DNA from 3 places in the Dermacoccus nishinomiyaensis genome. Region 1 is predicted to be linked to each of the others. Evidence: riboswitches for the same ligand, from Rfam matches in the RefSeq annotation. Region 1 holds a riboswitch; each other region holds the start of a gene.
What was found. Region 1 has a riboswitch for S-adenosylmethionine ahead of DYE07_RS07440 (TauD/TfdA dioxygenase family protein). Riboswitches for the same ligand answer to the same signal wherever they lie in the genome.

Region 1 (2,185 bases):
GGGCTTCGACGCCGTCAGCTCGATCGGCCTCACGGAGCACATCGGCGTGAAGAACTACGCCAACTACTTCTCGTTCCTGCACTCGAAGCTGCGCGACGGTGGCCGCCTGCTCAACCACTGCATCACGCGTCGCGACGACACGGCATCGGCCAAGCCGGAGCCGTTCACCGATCGCTATGTCTTCCCCGACGGCGAGCTCGCCTCGCCGGGGCGGCTCATCAGGGAGTGCCACGACGCCGGTTTCGAGGTTCAGCACGACGAGAACCTGCGCCTGTCGTACGCCCTGACGCTGCGCGACTGGTGCCGCAACCTCGAGGCGAACTGGGATTTCTGCGTCGCCGAGGCGGGCCTGCCGACCGCGAAGGTGTGGGGCATCTACATGGCCGGTTCACGCCTCGGGTTCGAGGAGGGCTGGCTGCACCTGCACCAGGTGCTCGCCACGAAGACGACCGACAACGGCGACAACGGCGGCTACCCGCTGGGCTCGCACTGGGCACCCTGAGCTCTCACTGGCGGTGCTGAGCGGCTGCCCGTTGCCCGTCCAGACGTAGGCGACGCGCAATCATGACGGTGGGGGTGATGCCGACGAGCATCGCCGCCACCGTCATGATCTGCGTCCACGCGAACGCGTTCTGGAACGAACTGTTCGCGATGGCGACGGCCGCCGAGCGCAGGTTGAACGCGAGGATCGCGGCGCGGGCCCCTGACGCGCGGCGTGTGCGCGCCCAGTAGACGAGAGCGCCGACGGCCGGCGCGAGCAGCGACCACATGTACGCGCTCAAATCGCTGCCACCATGCGACTTCACGAACTCGACCGTGACGATCGACGCTCCGATCTCGAACACGGTCACGGCGATCATGAACCATCGATCACCGCTGCTCACGGAAGGGGGAGTGCTCCACGGGCGTTCTGCTCTCAGTATGGCCGCCCGGGTGCGGCGGGCCCCTGACGAATGTCACGGTGTGGCCGCCGTTGATGCATAACTCGACCTTTATGTTTGGCCAGTGCTACGTTATGTGTGGGTCACGAGCCCCGGCGCGAAGTCTCGGCTGGCCGGGCGGCAACCCCCATGCGAACGCACACGCGCGCCGGGGTGCCCCGAGTAACGACCCGGCCGCCCGTCGACCGACGCGGCGGCAAGCGCAACGAAGGGTCTGCCATGACACTCCTCGACACCACGCCCGACACGAACGTCGACTCCGCGAGCGGCGCACCGACGGGTGTTCCGACGAGCGCAGCGGCGCGCCACGGCGGCACCGTCGCGACGCCCGGGCTGCGCATCGAACGCCTCGGCCCGGCGTTCGGCGCAATCGTCCACGGCGTCGACCTCGCGCAGGTCGACGACGCGATAGCGTTCGACCTGCGCCGCGCGCTGCTCGCGCACAAGGTGCTCTTCTTCCGGGGTCAGGACGCGTTCGACGACGACGCTCAGGTGCGCCTCGGAAACCTGCTCGGCGAGCTGACGGCGGGCCACCCCGTCGCGGGCACGCACGAGCGCAAGGAGATCTACTCGATCGACTCCTCCGACCCCGAGTTCTCGTTCTCCGACGAGTGGCACACGGATGTCACGTTCATGAAGGAGCCGCCGGCCATCAGCGTCCTGCGCGCCGTGACGCTGCCGGACTACGGCGGCGACACCTCCTGGGCCGACGCGCAGGCGGCGTACGACTCGCTGTCGGAGCCGTTCCGCGGCCTCGTCGACCAGCTCGTCGCCGCCCACGACGGCAACCGCGAATGGGGCGCCTACCTGCGCAAGAACGGTGGGCAGGAGTGGAGCGGCGAGGTCGTCACCGAGCTGCCCGTCGTCGAGCACCCCGTCGTGCGTGTGCACCCCGAGACGGGCCGTCGCGGGTTGTTCGTCAACCCCGGTTTCACCTCCCACATCGTCGGCGTGTCGCAGGCCGAGTCGCGGGCGATCCTCGACGTGCTGTACGCGCACCTGACGCAGCCCGAACACACCATCCGCCACCGTTGGGCGCCCGGCGACGTCGGCATCTGGGACAACCGCGCGACGTCGCACTACGCGAACCGCGACTACGTCGACGCCAACCTTGGCCCGCGCGCCATGAGGCGCGTGACGGTCGGTGGCGACAAGCCCGTCGGCGTCAATGGCCTGACGGGTGGCGCAGCTGCCTGACGGTGTGAGCTGACATGGCGCGGTGCGGGTCTCTGGGGCCCGCATCG
Region 2 (2,185 bases), on a different contig from region 1:
TTGAACTGCTGGAACACCATGCCGATGCGGCCGCGCAGCTCGCGCACCTGCTTCGCGGACAGCGACGCGAGGTCGACGCCGTCGATCTCGACGTGGCCGCGCGTCGGCGTCTCCAGCCCGTTGATGAGACGTACGAGGGTGCTCTTGCCGGCGCCGGAGAAACCGATGACGGCGACGATGCGTCCGCGCTCCACCTGCGTCGTGATGCCGTCGAGAGCCGTCACCCGGCTCTTGCCGCGGGTGAACGTCTTGCCGACGTCGTGGAAGGCGACGGCGGGCGGGGTGGCACTCGCCGGCGCGGCGGCCTTCGTCGGTGTGGGGGAGGGGCCCGTCACTTCGATCCCTTCGCCTTGATCTGGGCCTCGAGGTTCGCGAGGATGCCCTGCACCTCGGAGGCGGAGTTGTTCACGAGGACGCTCGTGCCCTTCGTGCGCTCCTCGATGAGCTTCTCGACGCTCGGGTCGTGGTAGGCCTTGACGAACTTGGCGTAGTCGGCGTTGTCCTTGTCCGCGGCGCGCGCGACGACGACGTTGATGTACGGCTTCGACGAGGCCGCATGCGGGTCGTCCTTGAACAGGGCCTTGCTCGGGTCGAGCTTCGCGTCCGCGGCGAAGTTGTTGTTGACGATCGCGCCGTCGACGGACGGCAGCGCGGCCGCGGTCTGCTCGGCGTTGACCGCTGTGACGGTGACCTTCGAGGCGCCAGCGTCGATGTCGGCCGGGGTCGACAGCGAGGTGCCACCACCCTTGAGCTTCAGCAGTCCGGCGCTCTGCAGCAGCAGCAAGGCGCGCGCCTGGTTCGTCGGATCGTTGGGGATGGCGATCTTGCCGCCCTGGGGGAACTGGCCGACGCTCGTGTGCTTCTTCGAGTACAGCGCCAGCGGGACGATGTACGTCGCCCCGATGGGCGTGAGGTTCTGCTTCGCCTTGGTGTTGTAGTCGGCGAGGAATTGCAGGTGCTGGAACTGGTTGAGGTCGACCTGGCCCTCGGAGAGCGCGGGGTTGGCCTGGGTGTAATCAGAGAAGTTGACCGGTTCGATGTCGAGGCCGTACTTGTCCTTGCCCACCTTGACGAGCTGGTTCCAGTACGGGTCCGACGCCTCCGTCGTGCCCACCTTGAGGTGGGTCAGCTTGTCGTCACTGCTCCCGCCGAGCACCTTGGCCCCGATGCCGGCGGCCAGCGCGACGACGAGGACGCCAGCGCCGATCGCGACGTACTTGCCGGTGTTGTTCTTCGGTTTCGGGGGCAGGGCGGTCGCGCCGTTCTCGGCGCTCGTGGCGTCATGCGTGGACGAGGCGGGCGTCGAGGTCTCGTCGGCGGGGGTGTGCTTGTCGGTCATGATCTCTCCTGGTGAGGCGGCAAGGATGCGAATGCGCGGGGCTGGCGCGGGTGCGCGGAGTCAGCGTGAAGGCGGGGCGCCGGGGTGGGGCGCGGTGCGCGGTGTCGTGCGGGGCATGCCTTTCGGGGCCTGGGCAGCGCAACGGAAGGCTCACGAGGATGCCGTCACGTTGGGTGCCGAGCGTGCTTGCCGCGTGGTCGACGCGGCCGGGTCATCACCTGGAGCACCCCGCCACGCGTGTGAGGGTTGCCGTCCGACCAGCCAGGGCTTTGCATCGGATCTCTTGACCAGCAGCGAGATTAGAGCCGCGCACGACAAAGCGTCAAGTTGTGGCACTGGAGATGAGACGTGGGCGAAGATTGTGACGTGCGACACGCGGCGTGGCTGATGCGGCGTCTTTCGCCGTCGAGGCTCGGGTGAGTGATTTCTTCACACAGCTTGGACGATCGTCTAGGTGGGTGATGAGTGTGACGTCGGCCACGCGCCGAGGGCCCCGGCGTCGTGTTCGACGACGTCCCACCCGGGCAGCACTTCGGTGACGTCCTGACTCAGCCGGACGCCACACGCTCGGCTGGTTCGAGCGTGCGGGCGGTCTTCCGCGGCGGCCACCCGAAGAATGACTTCCGCACGATGGGCACGTTCGTCAAGGTGCAGCGTCAGGTCGGCTCGTCGTGGGTCGACGTCCTCGACGACCACGACTGGGACACCGCGTACGTCTGGTCGCGCGAGGGCGTCTCGTACTCGCGATGCACCATGGAGCGGCGCATACGTCGCGGCACGCCCGCGAGCACGTATCGCCTCGTGCAGCAGGGCAACTGGAAGAACGGCTGGAACGGCAAGGTCAGT
Region 3 (2,185 bases), 880 kb from region 1:
CGATGAGGAAACCGTCGTGACCGTGCGGCGAGTGGATGAGACGCAGCCGTCCGCGCCCGTGAGCCCGGACGATGTCGGCGGAGGCACTGACCGGGAACAGCCGATCGGAGTCGACCGCGGCGACGACGAGCTCACCCCCGAACACCCGAAGCGCAGGCTCGATGCCGCCGCGGCCGCGGCCGACGTCGTGCGTCGCCATCGCCTGCGTGAGCCGCACATAACTCATGGCGTCGAACCGCGCAACGAGTTTCGCGGCGTGGTGCTCGAGATAGCTCTCGACGGCGAACAGGCCGCCGTCGAGCGTGCGGTCCGCTCCCTGCGACTCGCGCCCGAACCGCTCCTGCAACTCGTGCGCGCTGCGGTAGGAGGTGTGCGCGATCTGGCGGGCGAGCCCGAGCCCCGACGTCGGGAAGACGCCCTGCTCGAGGTAGCCGCCACCCCGGAAATCCGGGTCAGCTTCGATTGCCCGCACCTGCGTGTGCCCCCACGCGATCTGGTCGGCGCCCGCCGCCGCGCAGCTCGCGACGACGAGGGCGCGCTGCACCCGATGCGGGAAGGTCGCCACCCACTCCGCGGCGCGCATCCCGCCGAAGGAGCCGCCGATGACAGTGTGGAAGCGCGCGATGCCGAGAGCGTCGGCGACCCGCGCCTCGGCGCGCGCCTGATCCCTGACGCTGACGTGTGGGAAGCGCCCGCCCCACACCCGGCCGTCTGGTGCGAGCGACATGGGGCCCGTGCTGCCGCGACAGCCGCCGAGCACGTTGATCGCCACGACGAACAGCTCGTCGGTGTCGAGGGGCGCGCCGGGGCCGATGAGACCAGGCCACCACCCCGCCGTCGGCTGCCCGGGGCCGACCGGCCCGACGACGTGCGAGTCTCCGGTCAGGGCGTGCTCGACGAGGACGGCGTTGCTCGCGTCGTCGTTCAGCTCGCCCCAGCACTCGTACGTCATGACGACGTCGGGCAGGGCGGCGCCGTTCTCCAGCGTCAGGGTGCCGATGTGGACGGCACGTGCGTGCGGGTTGAACCCGTCGTCGGTGAGGGGCGCCGCGGAGTCGGCCACGGCGAGGCGACGGTGCGAAACCATGACGTCCTCGATTCCGAGGTGGGTCGCAACCCACCTCTCGCGCTTGCCGCCCACGGGCGGCCCTGTCGTCACCCGGGGCACCCCGCCGCGAGGGAGGTTGCCGCTCAGCAAGCCGGGGCTTGTGTCGCTGAAACTCTTGACCTGCGACACAGTAGGCGGCCCTGCCCGCGGCTTCCATCGCCCGCGCGGCGACGTCCACGATGTGGCGCGCTCCCCCAACCGGCACGCTCGTCAGGCGACGGAACTCTGCCGAGCCTTCGTGTGGAGCGCACCGACGGCCTGCTCGTACGACAACCCCGTGCCTGTGATGTCGCGCAGCAGTTGCCCCAATGACGTCCGTCCGATGCGCAGCGACGCCGCGGCGCACGCACCGGCTCCTCGCAGGTCGCCTTCGCGCCAGGTCGCGGCGGCCTCGAGGGCCTTCCACGCGGCGCGGCCGTGGCGCGGCACGAGCGGCAGCCAAGTTCGCAGGCACGCGCTCGTCATCAGCGGGCCCGTCTCGCCGAGCGGCATGCCCGGGCTCAGCAGACGGAACAGTTCGGGTGCGACGCACAGGAGGATCTCATCGCGCGTCGGGCCGTCGACGACAGCGTCGGCGAGCACCTGCAGGTCGGCGCTGCGGGAGCGTCGCCGGGTGCCCGACGCGGTGTCGGGGACGTCGCACAACCGTGCCCAGGCGGCTCGGACGTCGACGACGCTGGGAACGGGGCGCGCGGTGGCGGCCATGGCCTCGCCGCCGCGGCGGACGTGGCGAAGCTGCTCGCGGGTCTGCTCTGACAGGGACGGGATCTCGTGGATCGCGCCGTCACAGCAGCCGAGCTCGCATTCGATGGCCCACCAGTGCTCGTCGCTGGCACCGAGGACGTGGTGCAGCGGCACGCGGCGCTCGATGCGTTTCGCGAGGGCCGCGATGTCGACGCGGCCCGGCTCGCAGCGATAGGCGATGGCGATGGCGGCCTGCGCACCCATCGTCGCGCGCCGCTCAGCGACGACGTCGAGCATGTGCGCCGTCTCCCCGTCGCACGCATCGTCCGCCCAGCCGAGCACCCCCGCGAGCGCACCGTCACGTTCGAACAGGACGATGACGGCGCCCGCCCC

Region 2: linked by a shared signal. The riboswitch ahead of DYE07_RS13970 (MetQ/NlpA family ABC transporter substrate-binding protein) and the one ahead of DYE07_RS07440 (TauD/TfdA dioxygenase family protein) in region 1 are both predicted to bind S-adenosylmethionine.
Region 3: linked by a shared signal. The riboswitch ahead of metX (homoserine O-acetyltransferase MetX) and the one ahead of DYE07_RS07440 (TauD/TfdA dioxygenase family protein) in region 1 are both predicted to bind S-adenosylmethionine.

The regions. Positions count from the first base shown of each region.
Region 1 covers NZ_UFXX01000001.1:1,601,765-1,603,949, reverse strand. The annotation lists gene DYE07_RS07450 (SAM-dependent methyltransferase) at 1-502, shown strand, start outside; gene DYE07_RS07445 (hypothetical protein) at 507-860, opposite strand; SAM riboswitch class IV at 1,023-1,150, shown strand; gene DYE07_RS07440 (TauD/TfdA dioxygenase family protein) at 1,161-2,138, shown strand.
Region 2 covers NZ_UFXX01000002.1:470,777-472,961, reverse strand. The annotation lists gene DYE07_RS13975 (methionine ABC transporter ATP-binding protein) at 1-335, opposite strand, end outside; gene DYE07_RS13970 (MetQ/NlpA family ABC transporter substrate-binding protein) at 332-1,339, opposite strand; SAM riboswitch class IV at 1,517-1,628, opposite strand; gene DYE07_RS13965 (neutral/alkaline non-lysosomal ceramidase C-terminal domain-containing protein) at 1,841-2,185, shown strand, end outside.
Region 3 covers NZ_UFXX01000001.1:726,325-728,509, forward strand. The annotation lists gene metX (homoserine O-acetyltransferase MetX) at 1-1,087, opposite strand, end outside; SAM riboswitch class IV at 1,122-1,229, opposite strand; gene DYE07_RS03510 (hypothetical protein) at 1,319-2,185, opposite strand, start outside.